3 regions of the Paenibacillus sp. J53TS2 genome follow, and region 2 is predicted to be linked to each of the others. Evidence: riboswitches for the same ligand, from Rfam matches in the RefSeq annotation. Region 2 holds a riboswitch; each other region holds the start of a gene.
The links. Region 2 has a riboswitch for glycine ahead of gcvT (glycine cleavage system aminomethyltransferase GcvT). Riboswitches for the same ligand answer to the same signal wherever they lie in the genome.

Region 1 (5,983 bases), on a different contig from region 2:
GTTGAACTGTCTGGAGCAATAAAACGGGGAATACCCCAGCGCGTCTGACATCTTCAATAGAGACGTATCTTCCGTGATGTGCGTCTCCACCCAGTCCACCATGCGTTGAACCGTCTCATTCCATTCGTACATGGAAGTCCTCCTCCTTTCACCCTGATCATATCACCGGAAAATCCTATAAATTTGATTCGAATTGCAAACCTGGAAGCCGCTGTTATAGATGGGTTTGCTCTAGGGGTGCAGGGGTTGCCTGTTCCTTACGCTTTCTCATCGCATGCAAGACGAACAATAGAATGAACCATAGTGGAGTCAACAATAGGGCCGGACGTGTCTCATCCGCGAACAACATAATCAGCAGGATTGCTGCAAACAAGGTGAGAACAGCATAATTGATAAAAGGGGTAAACAGCGCTTTAAACTTCGACTTAGCCTGCAGCTCCGGTTGCGTTCGCTTATAACGAATATGACACACAAGCACCACGCCCCACACCCATATAAAACAAATGGCGCTAATCGTCGTCACGATGCCGAAAGCTTGCCCCGGGATCAGTTTGCTTAACAGCGCCCCGACGGAGATGATCAGCGTGGAAATCAGCAGTGCGTTGCCAGGCACATGGTTCTTGTTCAATTTCGCCATCCGGGTAGGAGCTTGATTATTCTTGCTTAAGTTATACAGGATCCGGCTGGTCGAGAACATCCCGCTGTTACAAGCGGAGGCGGCCGAGGTCAAAACGACAAAATTAATGATCCCCGCGGCAATCGGAATGCCGACCAGACTAAATGTCTTCACAAACGGGCTCTCCGCCGGAGTCAGCCCCGTCCAGGGGTTAATGCATAAGAGAGCGACTAAAGCGCCAACGTAGAAGAATAAAATTCGCAGCGGAATTTTATTGATGGCGGATGGGATATTTTTCTCCGGATCGGAGGTTTCTGCAGCGGATACCCCAACGAGCTCCACGCCAACATAGGCGAACACGACCATTTGGAAGGAAAGCAAGAAACCGGTTATTCCGTTGGGAAACAGCCCTCCGTGCCCCCACATATTCTTCACGGTTACGGCTCCAGCATCGGTCTTGAATCCGATGACCAGCAAAATCACACCGATGGCGATTAACACGAGAATCGTCACAACCTTAATCAACGCAAACCAAAACTCCAACTCGCCGAAATTCTTCACGGTTAACAGGTTAAGTCCCAGCAAAATAATCAAGCAAATCACCGCCGGCACCCATTGCGGGATATCAAACCAATATTGCACGTACACCCCAACAGCAATGACATCCGCCATCGCCGTCATGATCCAGCAGAACCAATACGTCCATCCTGTAACGAACGCGGCCCAGGGCCCAAGATAGTCTTCGGCAATGTCCGTGAAGGATTGATATCCCGCTTTCGATAACAGCAGTTCTCCCAGCGCTCGCATGACAAAAAATACGGCGATCCCCACAAGTAAATAGGCAAAAACGATTGAAGGGCCGGCCAGTTGGATCGCTTTCCCTGATCCTAGGAATAACCCGGTCCCAATCGTTCCTCCTATAGCGATCAGTTGAACATGTCGATTGGCTAAATCTCTCTTTAATTCTTGTTGCGCCACCCCTAACTCCCCCTTAATCCTTCATGATTGACTACATGTGAAATATTGAACAAATAACGCCAAAAAAAAGAGATTGGATGCGCTCCAATCTCCGGGTCATAAGAATAATAAATAACCTAAATAAACAATTATTTAGTACTCTTCTGTCCTTTTGCCTGAGATTGTGAACCCTTCGGCGCCGCGGAATCTCCGCAGTCTCTCCAGAAGCTGCTCCGACTATAGTGTGATCCATAGCCATCATAGCTTGCGAATTATTCAATTTTTTCAAATACTACTCGCGGATAAATATTTTGTCAATAACATTCCTTCCATCAGTTCTTCGGTCTTGTCATGCGTTCCATGATCAGGGCCACTCGGCGTCGGCTTACAAATCGGATCATTTGAGCCATAAACGAATTGGATCGACCCTCAATGATATAACTGCGCCCTTGGTCAATCCCGCGAAATCCGGTCTGCACTACCTTTTCCGGTGTAGAGAGCTTGTTGCCTGCAGCCATGTCTGTACTGCCAACCGCATCGAAGAATCCTGTATCGGTTGCCCCTGGGCATAATGCAAGCACTCGAACGCCCCTTCCCCGCATTTCCGCCCACAGCGCTTCAGAGAACGAAATGACAAACGCCTTGGTTGCGCCATAAACGGCCGAATATGCACAAGGCATAAAGGCGGCCATCGAAGCCACATTCACGACGACTCCGTCCCCCCGCCGCAACATATGGGGCAGCAAACGATGCGTAAGATCGACTAACGACGCCGTGTTCAGCGTGATTTCTTCCTGCTCACGACCCGGGTCGAGCTCCTCGAAGCGTCCATGTGTACCGAACCCGGCATTGTTGATCAAAATATCGACCGTCAAGCCCAGCTCGGCAATTTGATCGGCTAGTTGACGAGGCGCATCCGCTTGGGACAAATCGCATGCCAAAACAACCGCCTGCACCCCGTACTGACGTTTAATATCCCCTGCAATGGCCTCCAATTTATCCTGGGATCTTGCGACCAGCACGACGTGACTGCCCCTTGCCGCCAATTGTTTGGCATAAACTTTTCCGATCCCGGATGAAGCCCCGGTGACTAAGGCCAACTTATTAGAATATTCATACTTATTCATGAAATAACCCCCCTCCTAAGGACAACACTTCGTGTCTTCAATGATCTTCATCTTATCTTCGCCAGGAGGGGGCCAGCCACATCATATTTATACTATTAATGGGATTACCCGGTAAAGGCGATCTCTTGTGGCAAGAGTCACGGAACTGGGACTATAATGGTCTTGGGGGGTGAAAAATGTGAATGTAAATCGGACCTCGTCCGCATTGGGGGAATTCATCAAATCCCGTAGGGAACGGCTGCAGCCTTCCATCGCCGGGATCAAGCCACTTCCCGGACGTAGACGTACCCCGGGCCTGCGAAGAGAAGAAGTCTCCTATCTCGCGAATGTCAGCTTAACCTATTATACTTGGCTGGAGCAAGGCAGAGAGGTTAACCCTTCACCTGAAGTGTTATTAAATATCAGCAACGCTTTGATGTTGGACGAAGACGAGCGAAAATATCTATTCGGCCTCGCCAATCTCGACCCGGCCAGCGCTGGAGTTGTGCACCATCGCGAAGGGGCGGATTTTGGTTTCATGCAAACCATCGTCGACCAAATGGTGTATCCCTCCTTCGTTACAGACGAAGGTACGGATGTCATCGCCTGGAATCGGGCAGCTAAACTGATTATCGCCGATTTCGGTCGTCTACCCAAGAACGAACGGTATATGCTGAACGTCCTTTTTTTCAGTGCGGATTACCGTGAGAGGCTGGTGAATTGGGAGGAATTTGTCCGATTCAGCACGGCTACGCTTCGGGCCAACTTAGATCTATATAAAGATCATCCGCTGTACATGGAAAGATTAGAACGTCTGAAACGGCACAGCGAAGAATTTTCTCGTTTCTGGGAGCTGTATGAAATAAAACAAAAGCGGGTGTCCACCGCATTATTTCGTCTTCCGGATGACCAGATGATGGAGTTTAAGGTCCATTCCGCCTCGATCGATAACAATCCGGGGATGCATTGGTGTTTCTTTGTTCCCGTGCCTGGAACGGGTACGGAAGAGAATTTATTGCGCATGTTGGAGCAGGATGAGAAGGATAATTAAGCTTTACACCGCGGTGAAGAAAGGAGGAATGACCCATGGCCAGAAAACAATCCTACTCCCATTCGGAGCTGCTAGACCTAACGAAACGTTTGGTGCTGGAGCGCGGTTATGACGGGTTTAACCTCAAGCTGCTCTCGGAACACTTACCCGGTGCACGAAGTACGATCTATCAATATTATGCCAATAAGGATGAGATCATTGCAGCCTGCATGAAACGAAGCATTGGGGCCATCCTAGAGAAAGCCTCTGCGCTTGACGAAACCGACTCCATGCGAGCCCTTCAGGAATTGCTTAACATCTACCTCGAGGAGTTCCAGTTGCATCAGCTCTTAGCGGATGCGTACAAAATCAAAACAACCGCATCGGAGGCCGCACGCAGGGATATCGAATATGTGGAATCCGCGCACGAGTTTCTTAAAGTCCAGCTCACCCGTCTGTTTCAGAAAGCCCAGCAGGAGAAGCACCTCAGAGAAGACATCCCCCTGCCTGTGCATGTCGGCATGTTCTTCAATCTCATCAACACGCCGAATATGATGAACGTTCCCGTCCCTGAGTGGAGCAGGATGCTGTTTCAAATATGGATGGGTGGGGCCAAGCAGTAAGGGCGAAGTCCTTCCATATTTTAATTTTGACACAGGTGTCAAAATGGTGTTTAATCAAGAGGTAGTCATTAAGTGATATTTGATATCCAATCTGACACTAGTGTCAAAATACAGAGTGAGGAGCTGAATTACATGTTTTTAGCTATGAGAGAAATCATGCATAGCAAGCTGCGATTTTCGATGATTGTCATTATTTTTGTCATGATGGCTTGGCTGGTCTTTATCCTGTCAGGATTGGGGAACGGGTTATCTTCGCTGGCGGCGTCAGCGTTTAAGAATATGGAAGCCGATTATGTGGTCTTCGAGCAAGGCTCCCAGAATTCCATGAGTAAATCCCTGTTATCCGATCAGTTGGTAGAGGAAGCCGGGAAACTGCCGAACGTCATTGCGGCAGCTCCTATGGGAAGCACGATGGCGACGGCCCTGAAAGGCGATAGCACGAAGAATGACGATAAAGTCGATATCGCAATCTTGGGCATCGTTCCCGGCAGCTTCCTAGAGCCGGAGGTCATCGAGGGCGATAAGCTTACGAATGATCAACTAACTGGTGTCATCGTAAATGATTCGATGAAGGAAGAAGGATTTAAACTCGGAGATACGTTCAAATTGGACGGTTCGACAGAGGCTTTGACGATTATGGGGTTTGTTGAGAATCAAACCTATAACCATCTGCCGGCCGTATTTATTCCGATGCCGGAATGGCGCAACATTGCATTCGCCGCGCCCGGCTCCGACAAAGGGATTGAAGGTCCTGTCAATGCCATCATGCTGCAGGGATCCAAAATTGACCCGGATACCATCAACGACAAGCTTGGGAATACGGACACCGTGACGCGTGCCAAAGCGGTACAGGGCATGCCGGGCTATAAGGAGGAGAATGGCACGATCCTCATGATGCTGGCCTTCTTGTTCGTCATCTCCGCATTTGTGTTGGGTGTATTCTTCTACGTCATGACGATGCAGAAAACGAATCAATTTGGCATTATGAAGGCGATCGGCGCAAAAAATGGATTCCTAAGCAAAGCGATCGTGTCGCAAGTGACGGTTCTCTCGCTTGTGAGCATTGTCATCGGGGTTCTTCTTGCGTATGGGACCGCGGCTATCATGCCTAAGGGGATGCCGTTCAAGCTGGAGACGAATCTCGTCGTGGTGTATTCGGTGGTCCTTCTGGTAATTGCGGTGCTAAGCTCCCTGGTATCGGTTCGCAAAATCACAAAAATTGATCCGCTTCAAGCGCTTGGGAGGGTGGAATAATGACAACAGGTTTGGAAATCAGCAAGGTATCGAAATATTATGGCGAGGGAAGCAACAAGGTCACCGCTTTAGAGCAAGTATCGATCTCCGTCGAGCCAGGTGAGTTCGTCGCTGTAGTCGGCCCGTCCGGATCCGGGAAGAGCACCTTTTTATCGATTGCCGGGGCATTGCTCAAAGCTTCCGAAGGAGAAGTTCGTTTAAATGGACAACCGATTTCGACATTCTCCGATAAAGAGCTGTCCAGTGTTCGGTTGAAAGAAATCGGATTTATTATGCAGTCCTCCAATTTGGTCCCCTATCTTAACGTTCTTGACCAACTTCTCATAGTAAAGAAGATGGCGGGCAAGATAAAAGCGGAGGATCGAGCATTCGCCGTTAAGCTGCTGGAGGAACTGGG
Region 2 (5,983 bases):
GTCCTCCAGGGAACCGAAGAAATTCGGGTTCTGAATCAGCACGGCGGCGGTGTCTTTCGTGATGGCCGCGGCGAGCGCTTCGCGATCGGTAACGCCTTGCGTCCAGCCGACCTCGACGATCTCAAGGTTTAAGCCATGGGCGTAGGTAGCGAGCACTTCACGGGCCTCCGGATGGACGGCGCGGGAGACGAGAAGCTGCTTACGCTTGGTAGCGGCAGCGGCCAGGTTGCCGGCCTCGGCCAAGGCGGTAGCTCCGTCGTACATGCTGGCGTTGGCGACCTTTAGACCGGTTAACTCGCAGATGTAGGATTGGAACTCAAAAATCGCCTGCAGCTCGCCTTGGCTGATTTCCGGCTGGTACGGGGTGTAGGCCGTATAAAATTCCGAACGGGAAATGACATGCTGAATGACGGAAGGGATGTGGTGGTCATAAAGGCCGGCACCGAGAAAGCTGGCGAAACGATCGGTATCGGCATTTCGTCCGGCCAGTTCGGAGAAGTGCCGGGTCAATGCGTATTCGTCCAAACGCGGGGATACCGGGAGCTCGCCGTGAAAACGAATGCCCTCCGGGATGTCGCTGAACAGCTCCTGTATGGAGCTTGCTCCGATGGTCGCCAACATTTCTGATTCGTCTTGTTCAGTTAATGGCAGGTAACGGTGTTTTAACATCTGATTGCTACTCTCCTTTCACCGCTTAGCGGATAGGTTTCGGCGATAGAACGGCAACGGGACGACCTTGGCCTTCAGCCGCTTGCCACGGATGTCGATCTCGAGGATCGTGTCCGATTCGGCATAACGGCTTGCGAGGATCGCCATCCCGAGGTTCTTTTTCAAAGTCGGCGATTGCGTACCGGTAGTTACCTCTCCAATCGGTTCTTCCGAGCCTTCGGCGAACACCGGATAATGTGTACGGGGGATGCCGCGATCGATCATTTCGAGGCCGACCAAGCGGCGAGGGATGCCGTCTCCCCGCTGATTGACCAGCGCATCGCGACCGATAAAATCACCTTGTTCCAGCTTCACGAACCGATTCAGGCCTGCTTCAAGCGGGGAGATATCCGGTCCTAGCTCCTGCCCGTAGAGCGGCAGGCAAGCTTCGAAGCGTAACGTATCTCTGGCGCCAAGCCCGGCAGGGAGAAGGCCGCGCGCTTCTCCGGTTTCCATCAGCACATCCCAAAGTGCTTCCGCATGTTCAGCAGCCACGTACAACTCGAAACCGTCTTCACCGGTATATCCGGTGCGCGACAGCAGCACGGGAATACCGGCAATCCGCGCGTCCCGAATAAAGGTGAACGGACGCAAGGCTGAGGGGTCCATCCCTTCGCAAAGCGGGGATAGCAGAGCGGAGGAGAAGGGCCCTTGTACGGCGAGTAAAGCCGTCTCGTCGGACGCATTGCACATCGTTACGCCTTCAGCGGGAAGGTGTCGCTGCAGCCAATCCCAGTCTTTTTCGATATTGGAGGCGTTGACCACCAACATGTACTTTGTCTGCTCCAGCTTATAGATCAACAAATCGTCCACCACACCGCCATCAGGATAGCAGAGCAGGGTGTACTGAGCTTTTTCCGGCACGAGTAGGTCCACGTCGTTGGTCGTCATGCCTTGCAAAAAGCGTTCCGCCCCAGGCCCCTCCACGTAAAATTCGCCCATATGCGATACGTCGAATAACCCGGCGCGCTCGCGCACGGCTTCGTGTTCTTTCTGGATGCCGCTGAACTGCACCGGCAGCTCCCAGCCGCCAAAATCGATGCAGCGAACTCCTTCATATTTCGCATACCTGGAGTAGAGCGGCGTACGCCGCAAAGCGGATTCGGACATTACCATCACCTCGAAAGGGCCGGATCGGCCAATTTTGGGAAACCAAAAAAGGACAGGCCAAAGAAAATCCCGTCAGTTTACCTAACGGATCTTCCTGGCTCTGTCCCTTGTACCTGAGAGTTACCCTGCTAAGGCTCTAAGACTTGCGCAGGTTTCCCCTTGGGTGATTCGCATGAGAGATGTAAATGAACTACCTCTTAGCGAATGCTCTCCAGAGTTGCGTCCGGCAGAAGTCCTTTTGCCTGAGAGATTCACCGCATGGCGGCTTGCTCCTTCGGCGTTACAATATGGCCTATTGTAATCTCTCCCCCTGCCATCAATCGCAGCTTACACATCTCATTAATACTCAAAACCAGCCTCTATGTCAATAAAGTTATCATAATAATTTTAATATATTTCGTTTGTTGGAAAAGGTTACGCTTACATTTTGATAGACTCTATCATTTGTGTTAATAATATTGACATGAGAGCTAGGTTTGGAATAATCTGAACGAAGAAACATCAAGATCGAGAATCGGCAAGTTCAGATGTGGGACGATAGATCATCCGGAAAGAGGAGGAGCTAGTCTTGGCCAATGAGATCAGGGAAAACATGTGGTACAGCGATGAACATGAATGGGTGCTTGATTTGGGGGACGGTACGGTAAAAATCGGCATTTCCGACGTAGCTCAACATCGATTGGGGGATATTGTGTTCGTGGAGCTACCCGACCCCGGGCAGGAGATCGAAGCGCAGGACGGTATCGGTACCATTGAATCCGTCAAGACGGTCGCCGATTTGTTTACGCCGGTCAGCGGTACCGTGGTGGCAGTGAACGGAGAGCTGGATACCGCGCCCGAACTAGTGAATGAAGAGCCGTACGACGGGGGGTGGATGGTACACATTCGTCTGAAGGAGGATCCGAACCTCGCGCTAGCAAACTTGATGGATGCCAAGGCGTACGCGGAATTTATCGAGAGATAAGTTGATTATTCATTCGCACGAATCAAAACTCGCGGCCAGCAATAAAGCGAAAGAACCGGATTTTCGATCGGCTTCGCCGCTTATCGCATGCCGCGAGTTGTTGTCATCAAATATGGCGCCCTTTGGAGGGTAAGAGCAGAGAACGGTACAGCACTTCAAACATAAACTCCAATGCTTCCAAATGACGTTTTGCCTCCCTGAGGCCGGAGCCCCAGGCATAAATCCCGTGGTTTTGCAGCAAAAACGCGGGAACGCGGGAATCCAGTCCGCCCGCAATTCGCTTCAGAATTGTTGAGAGTTCAGCGGCGTTCGGCAGGATCGGCACCCGAATCTCCGTGCTCGTCTCCCAGATTCCTATACTTTTTAACAGCTCATTGTCCTTGAGTGGTACTCCGCCATCGGCGTTGAAATATTCACTAAGCAAATTGTTATATGCCGTATGTACGTGAACAATCGCGCCGCAGCCGGTCAACCGGTAAATTCTCGCGTGAATTGGCGTATCGGGGCTTGGTTTCAAACGGGTCGGCTCGCAGGGCTCACCCGCGGCATCCACGAACAGGACGCCTGCCCGTAGGGAAGACTCCTCTAACAGCTCCGGCCGTTCCGTCTCGTCGACCGTGACCGCAAACGTATACCGGTCCGGCGCCCAGCCGCCAATCCGCACCGACAAGCTTCCGCTGGAAGCGGGGAACCAGCCGCGGGCCAAGAATTCCTCCCGCAAGCGATTTACCGCGTCCAGTGCCGTTACTTTTTCTTCCCATGGGATGTCGCCGTTACTCATGCTGCCGTCCCCCTTTCGAACAAACCTTAAGCGAGACTCCGGCCTTCGGCTATCGTGATGCCTTTCCTATAGCAATGCCCGCTTCACGGCTTCGCCCATTTCCTTTGAACGTTCGGCAGCCCGGTGGACCGCAGCTCGTACGTTCGGCTGGAAGTTGCCGGATTCCAGCACGCCGATCGCCGCTTGCGTCGAACCGTTAGGCGAGGTGATGTCCGCACGCAACTTGGTAGGCGCTTCACCGGTTTCCGCCATCATCAAGGCGGCGCCCAACACCGTTTGCACCGTCAGCTCGCGAGCTTGTTCGGCCGTTAAGCCACCCTCGATCCCGGCTTCAATCATCGCTTCCATCAGGTAATATACATATGCGGGTCCGCTCCCGGATACGCCCGTCAAAATTTCCATTTGTTCTTCGGGGATAACACTTACCATTCCGACCGCCTCGAACATCGACAACACCTGGGCGCGGTGCTCCTCGGTCGCTTCCGGTGAGAAGGAGATCCCGGTCGCTCCATGCCCAATGGAGGAGGAGGTGTTTGGCATCGTGCGAGCTACAGCAGCCTTCGTGCCGAGCAGGGCTTGGATCGTGGCGATGGACAAGCCGGCGATCAGGGAGACAATCAACTGACCCTCTCGTAAAAGCGGCCCAAGACCAGCCAGAGCTTCGCCGGCGTCTTTAGGTTTCATCGCCAGGACGATAATCGATGCATCCCGCAGATATACCCGCTTGGCGTCTTCTTCGATCGCCGTTTGGACTTGATAGGTTTGCGATAAATAATCGAGCCGTTCTCGGTTCGAGCGGTTCAGCATGACAATTTGGCCCGCGCTGGCAACTTGCTTATGGAGCAAGCCGCGCACGATGGCTTCGGCCATCGATCCCGCTCCATAAAAACAAATGGTGGAGGCGGCTAAAGTAGGATTTGTTTTCATAGGGAATGACCTCCTAAAGAATATTGGGATAAAGGGGAGTATAGCTTGTTATTGCCGAATTTGCCCGTTCCCCTGAACGATATATTTGCTCGACGTGAGCGCGGTTAAACCCATGGGCCCCCGAGCATGCAACTTCTGGGTGCTAATCCCGATCTCTGCGCCGAACCCAAATTCAAAGCCGTCGGTGAAGCGGGTGGAGGCGTTATGATAGACCGCGGCCGCATCCACTTCCTGTTGAAACCGCTCGGCATTGGCGGGGTCTTGGGTGACGATGCATTCGGAGTGTTTCGTACCGTAGCGGGCGATATGCGCCATCGCTTCGTCGAGGCTGCGAACGATTTTGACGTTAAGAATATAGTCGTTGTATTCCGTAGCGAAATCCTCATCTGTGGCAGGTACAGCCCATGAGATCAGTCCTCTGGCTGCCTCACTGCCTCGTAGCTCAACGCCGGCTTCCTTGAAACGTTCCGCCAGCTCCGCCAAGTGGCGTTTGGCAAAATCTTCATGAACCAGCAGCGTTTCCATCGAGTTGCAGACCGAAGGGCGCTGGACTTTGGCATTCAACGCGATATCCTTTGCCATTACGGGATCGGCTGAGGCATCTACATACGTATGGCAGATGCCCGCACCCGTCTCGATCACCGGCACCGTGGCGTTTTGCACGACCGTTTGAATCAGCGAGCTGCCGCCGCGTGGGATCACGACGTCAAGGAGCCCGTTCAGCTTGAGCATTTCGTCGACGGAGGATCGACTCGGATCTTCGATCAGCTGTACAGCTTCAACCGGAACTCGGGTGCCCGCGAGCGCGACATGGATGACCTCCACGATTTTGCGGTTGGAAGACAATGCGGAGGAACCCCCGCGCAGCACTACGGCGTTCCCAGTCTTCAGGCATAATCCCATCGCGTCAACCGTGACGTTTGGCCGGGCTTCATAGACGATCCCGATGACGCCAAGCGGGACGCGGCGTTTAACGATATGCAGACCGTTCGGGCGGTCGAGGGTCTCCAGCACGTCTCCAACCGGATCCGGGAGTTCGGCAATTTGCCGCAGCCCCTCGGCGATGCCTTCAATACGTTCCGGCGTTAAAGCCAGGCGGTCCAGCATCGAGGAAGACGTTCCGTTGTCGCGTCCCCGTTGCAGATCTTCCTCATTTGCTGCGAGAATGGCATCGGTACCGCGCACCAGGGCTTCGGCCGCCGCCAATAGGGCTTCGTTTTTTTGTGCCGTCGTTAATCGGTTCAGTACGGCCGCAGCCTTGCCAGCTTGTTCGGCTTTTTGTCTCACTTCACTCATGGGTATACCTCCTTGATATCCGCTGGGGATGAGAATATTTAGGCTTTAAGCGAAATCCATTCGTCCCGGTGGATGACCTCCAGGCAATGGACGGTGTCCATCTTTTTAACGACCTCGGTGCTGGGAAGCCCGAGAATGCCGTGGAGCTGTTCCACGTCATAGTTGACAATGCCGCGTCCCAGTACCTCACCATCGGT
Region 3 (5,983 bases), on a different contig from region 2:
AACGGTTTCGTGATGTAGTCATCCCCTCCCATCTCGAAGCCCATCACAATATCGGACTCCATATCGTTCGCGGTCAGGAAGATGACCGGCACCCGAGAAGCTTCCCTAAGCTTGGCGCAAAAGTCCAGGCCGCTTCCGTCCGGCAGCCTGACGTCGAGCAGCACCAGATCGATCCCGCCGGCCGCAAACCTTTCTTCCGCCCCCGCCAGATCATAGGCTTGCTCCACGGCGACTCCGTCCCTCGCCAATGTCAATGCGATCCCTTTGTTTAAGCCCACATCATCTTCAACAATCAGAATGCTCGTCATGATTCCGTACTTCCTTTCCTTCCGGTCATTCCTACAAGCAAATTATACATGAACGTAACCTCGGATAAATCGTTTAACTATGACATAGATCCAACAGAAAGCGCCGCAACCCGATTTGCAGGCCGCGGCGCTTGGATTTAGAAAGACAGGTGACATTTTACTTCTTACGACTCCGCAGCTCCTTCATAATTTTGCGACCGGTTGGCGTTTGTGCCAGCCCGCCTTGCGCGGTTTCGCGGTGGCGGCTGGGCATCGCCGACCCGACCTCCAGCATCACGTCGATGACTTCGTCCGATGGGATTGCGCTGCGTACGCCGGCCAACGCCATATCGGCGGCTGCCAGTGCGTTTACCGCGCCGAAGCCGTTGCGTACGATGCAGGGAATCTCCACCAACCCGCCGACGGGATCGCAGATCAAGCCCAGCGTGTTCTTGAGCGCGAGGCCGACAGCGTGCACCGCCTGCTCCGGCGTCCCACCGCGCAACTCGACCATCGCCCCGGCTGCCATTCCGATCGCCGAACCAATTTCGGCTTGGCAGCCGCCTTCCGCGCCGGAAATAAACGAGTTGTTGGCGATCACGTAGCCGATGGCCCCGGCGCTGAACAACCCGCGCACGAGGTGCTCATCTTCCCAGCCGAAGCGCTCCTGGGCGCTGACGAACACGCCCGGGATGATGCCGCAGGAGCCCGCCGTCGGCGTAGCGACGATCCGCCCCATCGAGGCGTTAACCTCCGACACCGCCAGCGCATAGGCCATGGCCTGGCAAGCGATGTCGCCGACGGAGGCCTCACCACGGCTTCGATAGGTCTCGACTCGTTTGGCGTCGCCGCCCGTCAGACCGCTTGTGGAGACGATGTCCTCCGTCAGCCCCTTGCGTACCGCCGATTTCATGATTTGATAGTATTCGCCCATGGCGGCCAGGATCTCGGCCTCCGATTGCCCGCTCTCCGCCGCCTGATCCTGGATCATGATGCCGGATATCGTCTGGGATTCCCGCTCGCACAACCCCACCAGTTCCCGCAAATTTCTAAAACGCATCCTGCCCACTCCTTTCTTATCTCGTCAGATCGATATAAGCAACCTGGTTGACATGCTCCAGCGACTCAATCGCCTTCATCAGTTCCGATGGGATCGGCGAGTCGGCTTCCACCACGGTCAATGCTTCGCCGGTACGTCCTTTCCGATCGGTAATGATGTAGCCGATATTCACGTACTCCCGGCTGAACAAGGCGGTAATGCCCGCCAGAACTCCTTGGCGATCGGCATGGGATACGACCAGGGTCGGCAGCTCGCCCGAGCTCTTCACCTCAAAACCGTCGATGCTGCGGATGACGATCGTCCCACCCCCGATGGAAGCGCCCGTCACCTCCGTATGCCGGCCGTCTTGGCCGGTTAGTTTTATTTTTACCGTATTCGGATGAGCTCCCGGCTGTACTCCTGTGGTAAAGGACACCTCGACCCCTTGCTCTTCGGCGTCCTGCAGCGAATGACGAATTCGCTCGTCGTCCGTGCGGTAATCGAGGATGCCGCCAACAACGGCCAAATCGGTACCGTGTCCGCTGTACGTTTCGGCAAAAGAGCCGTAGAAGCAAATCGCCGCTTCCGCCGGCACGCTTCCAAACAGCTGACGGGCAAATCGTCCAATCCTCACCGCCCCGGCCGTATGTGAGCTGGAGGGCCCGATCATCGCGGGACCGATAATGGAGAACACGTTTTTGAATCGCATGGATTAATCTCTCCCTTGTTTACATTCAAGATGACCAAGCCGCCTATCACGAAAAAGAGACAGAACAAAAAGGCCGCTGCCCTTCTGCTCTGTCCCCGTTACCTGAAAGTTTAATGTTCCCGGAGAACCATTGGCCCGGGATCCATGTACCTCTTGGGTGGCTGATCGCTCTCTCCAGAGTGGCGTCCGATCATGGTCCTTGTACCTGAGAGATTCGGTTGCCGATTGCAGGACCGGCCCTTTGCTCCTTCGGTGCCGCTCCTCGGCTTACCCTAGCGGTACGCCCAGCGGACTCTCCCATCATCCTCATTCGCCTGTATGAATTGTATTAATGTAAAACGAAGTTAGCAAGATGTCAAGATAACTCACATAACGTTGCGTATTTCGTCAATCTATTTTAGTCATATTTTCCTATTTTTATGTGAAAATATGGTTATTTTTCATATGCAACCACTTGTATCCTTAATTTTACAGATATATACTATCCCCAACAACTCCAGATTTTACCTTATTTTATGAATTGTTGAAAATAAGGTGCACTCCGCGTCAACTTTCCTTCACATCAGGATCACTTGGATTTCCGTTACGCCTCTCACTCCGCATCCGGCTTCAACTACAACTTCTCATCCACCATGGTGTACCCGCATTTGCATCAACCACTTTGATGAAGGAGGTGATGAACAAAGGGACGTTTGCTCTTGCTTGATCCGTTTTCAGGCATAACGTGTCCGGACCTTGCTGAACGTTGCTCCGGGCGGCCGCCAAAGGATGTCTGCTGCACTTAAAACCTCATAAAGGGAGTGAAGAAGTTGATAAGTCTCAAGAGATTTCGCACATCTTTCTCGCTTGGCATGTCGATCCTTCTAGCGTTGACCCTCGTTCCCGCAGCCTCTGCCGACAGCAGTGGAGTTTCGGGAAAAACCAGCCTGAAATCGACCGCGCCTCACGTGGCTGAAGCCAAAATCGACGCCAAATTGCAGACTCAGTTTAAGCAGGACGACTTCGTCACCTACCTTGTCAAACTCAAAGAACAAACCGATACGGCCTCGGTCGCCAAACTGGCTCTCCAGAAAGCCACGCTGGAGAAAGCCACACCTTCCGCCGCGAAGCTTTCCGCTCGAACCTCCGTCGTCAGCGCGCTTCGCGAAACCGCCTCCCGCAGCCAATTCGCATTGGAGGATTACTTGCAGAAAGCCCAGCAATCCGGAGACGTAAAAGACTACCAAAGCTACTTTATCGTAAATGCCATGGCGGTGACAAGTACAAAAGAGGTACTGGAGCAAATCGCCCTTTTTCCTGAAGTGGAGAAGATCCTTCCGAATGAAGAGCGTCACTTGCAAAAGGTCGAAATCCATAAAGAATCGGCAATGCAACCTGCCGTAGAGGCACCATCCGTAAAACCGGCTGACGGTAAGTCGTCACCGCTGGACGGTGCAAGCAAGGACCCCTCCACCGTCACGCCTAGCAGCGTCGAATGGAATATCGCTCAAGTCAATGCCCCCGAGGTTTGGAACATGGGCATCGACGGGACAGGCATCGTCGTCGCCAACCTCGATACCGGCGTCGAGCTGAACCACCCGGCCTTGAGAAGCAAATGGCGTGGATTTGATGCCTCGGGCAATATCGTCGACCCCGAGCTTAGCTGGTATGATCCGCATAGCCATGCTTCACTGCCGACGGATGGCCACGGCCACGGCACGCACACCATGGGAACGATGGTCGGTTCGGAGCCGGACGGCTCGAATCAGATTGGGGTCGCGCCGGGAGCCAAATGGATCGCGGTCCGCATCTTTAACCCCTCCACCACGGACGCGATCATCCTCGATGGCGGCCAGTGGCTGCTGGCCCCGGTGGATGCCGAAGGAAATCTCCATCCGGAGCTCGCTCCCGATGTCGTCAACAACTCCTGGGGCGGCGGACCTGGCATCGACGAATGGTTCCGCCCGATCGTGCAGGCTTGGCGAAGCGCGCAGATTTTCCCCGAGTTTTCGGCGGGCAACGTTGATGAATTCAACCCGGGCGGCCCCGGTTCCGTAGCCGCACCGGCCAACTATCCCGAGGCATTCGCCACCGGCGCCACGGACATTAGCGGGAATTTGGCCGACTTCTCGTTGCGGGGCCCCTCGCCTTACGATGAAGTTAAACCGGAGGTTTCCGCACCGGGCGTGAACATCCGCTCCTCCGTTCCAGGCGGAGTCTATGAGGGCGGCTGGGACGGCACCTCGATGGCAGGTCCGCATACGACGGCGATCGCCGCGCTGCTGCTGCAGGCGAACCACTCCCTCACGGTAGACCAACTGGAGGATATCCTGACCAGCACGGCCACGCCTCGGACGGATAGCGAATATCCCACCTCGCCCAACAATGGGTACGGGAGCGGGATCGTCAATGCGCTGGACGCCGTCGGCTCCGTCCTGCAAGGGGTCGGAACCGTCTCCGGGCGCGTAGTCACCTCCGGAGAGGACCTGGACGAGCCAACCTTGGAACATGCGCCGCCTACTTTAGTATATGAAGGCTTCGACGCGACGCTTTCCGCACGCGTCAGCGACGATGTCGCCGTCACATCGGTCGAGTTTTACGCCAAGGAAGCAGGAACCAGCCATTATTTATACCTTCCGGCCAAACGGGTTTCCGGAAACGAGAAGGACGGTGTATATGAAGCCACCGTACCCGCCTTCCTAATCGGGACGGCTGGACTTGAATATTACATTCGGGTGAACGACTTCGGCAACAACGGGTTTGACAGCAAGCCGTACGCCGTCACGGTGTCGGCCGGCATCGCGCCCGGGTATCTCCAGGATTTCGAGACGGAGACCACCGGGTTCCAGTCTGGCGGTACCGGGAACACCTGGGCCTGGGGAACGCCGGTTAGCGGACCGGGCAGTGCCTATTCCGGCGACAAGGTGTATGCCAGCAATTTGACCGGAAGTTACGCCTCCGGCGCCGATTCTTATCTGCTGACACCGCCGATCGATTTAACGGATAGTCCGCGTGGGGCGCTGCTTTCTTTTAAACATTGGTATGACCTGGAAGCAGGGCGCGATTTCGGCACGGTGTACATCGCTTCCTTGGATTCCGACTACGCCTTCGTACCGCTGGCGGAATTCACCGGCACGAGCGGGGGCTGGAAAACGCAATACCTGGACCTGCGCGACTATGCCGGTCAGCAGATTTACTTGCAGTTCGGACTGAGCAGCGACGGCTCCGTGCAGAAGGCTGGCTGGTACTTGGACGACCTGTCCCTGCAAACACCTGACGCCATCGCACCTGCGGCACCGACCGATCTGACCGGCTCCGTCAACTTTGCCGGAAGCGCCGAATTGTCCTGGTCCCCGTCTGTCGATGAAGACGTGAAGTTGTACACCGTCTATCGCTCGACCACTTCGGGATCCGGTTATGCGGCCATCGGAACTACCTCGCAAACGGAATTTACCGATACGGCAACCGAGACCGATCATACCTACTATTACGTGGTTACCGCTACGGATTACAGCGACAATGAAAGCGCCAAGTCCAATGAGCTGGAGCTGGCGGTCGTGCGTCCGGCGACGGTATTCAGCGACAACTTCGACGGCAGCAGCGACAATGGTTGGACGCACAGCGGGACGAGGGACGAATGGGAACGCGGCACTCCTGCAGAACCTGGACCGGCCAGCGCGGTCTCGACGCCAAACGTCTGGGGGACCGACCTCGACAACAACTATGAGAATGGAGCAAGCGCCTCCCTCGTCTCTCCGACGATCGATTTGAGCGCCATCAATAATGCCACGCTGCTGTTTGATCAGTGGTTCGAAATCGAAACCAATTACGATAACGGCTATGTGGAGATCAGCTCCGACGGCGGGAACACGTGGAACGAGCTGGGCAAATTTTCGCACAGCACCAACGGCAAGCAATGGAGCTCGGTTTATTACAATCTCGATGCTTACGCCGGAGAACAAGTCAATG

Region 1: another riboswitch for glycine. It lies ahead of KJS42_RS07005 (amino acid permease); the one in region 2 lies ahead of gcvT (glycine cleavage system aminomethyltransferase GcvT).
Region 3: another riboswitch for glycine. It lies ahead of sdaAB (L-serine ammonia-lyase, iron-sulfur-dependent subunit beta); the one in region 2 lies ahead of gcvT (glycine cleavage system aminomethyltransferase GcvT).

The regions. Positions count from the first base shown of each region.
Region 1 is NZ_BOSK01000002.1:526,496-532,478, forward strand. Features, by position in the region: gene KJS42_RS07000 (helix-turn-helix domain-containing protein) at 1-132, opposite strand, end outside; gene KJS42_RS07005 (amino acid permease) at 215-1,594, opposite strand; glycine riboswitch at 1,728-1,808, opposite strand; gene KJS42_RS07010 (SDR family NAD(P)-dependent oxidoreductase) at 1,906-2,700, opposite strand; gene KJS42_RS07015 (helix-turn-helix transcriptional regulator) at 2,879-3,730, shown strand; gene KJS42_RS07020 (TetR/AcrR family transcriptional regulator) at 3,766-4,332, shown strand; gene KJS42_RS07025 (ABC transporter permease) at 4,465-5,586, shown strand; gene KJS42_RS07030 (ABC transporter ATP-binding protein) at 5,586-5,983, shown strand, end outside.
Region 2 is NZ_BOSK01000004.1:213,348-219,330, forward strand. Features, by position in the region: gene gcvPA (aminomethyl-transferring glycine dehydrogenase subunit GcvPA) at 1-669, opposite strand, end outside; gene gcvT (glycine cleavage system aminomethyltransferase GcvT) at 688-1,818, opposite strand; glycine riboswitch at 1,917-2,035, opposite strand; glycine riboswitch at 2,039-2,138, opposite strand; gene gcvH (glycine cleavage system protein GcvH) at 2,387-2,782, shown strand; gene mtnB (methylthioribulose 1-phosphate dehydratase) at 2,889-3,563, opposite strand; gene proC (pyrroline-5-carboxylate reductase) at 3,630-4,490, opposite strand; gene KJS42_RS11145 (glutamate-5-semialdehyde dehydrogenase) at 4,539-5,786, opposite strand; gene proB (glutamate 5-kinase) at 5,825-5,983, opposite strand, start outside.
Region 3 is NZ_BOSK01000007.1:249,958-255,940, forward strand. Features, by position in the region: gene KJS42_RS16795 (response regulator transcription factor) at 1-308, opposite strand, end outside; gene sdaAA (L-serine ammonia-lyase, iron-sulfur-dependent, subunit alpha) at 466-1,347, opposite strand; gene sdaAB (L-serine ammonia-lyase, iron-sulfur-dependent subunit beta) at 1,364-2,035, opposite strand; glycine riboswitch at 2,219-2,345, opposite strand; gene KJS42_RS16810 (S8 family serine peptidase) at 2,845-5,983, shown strand, end outside.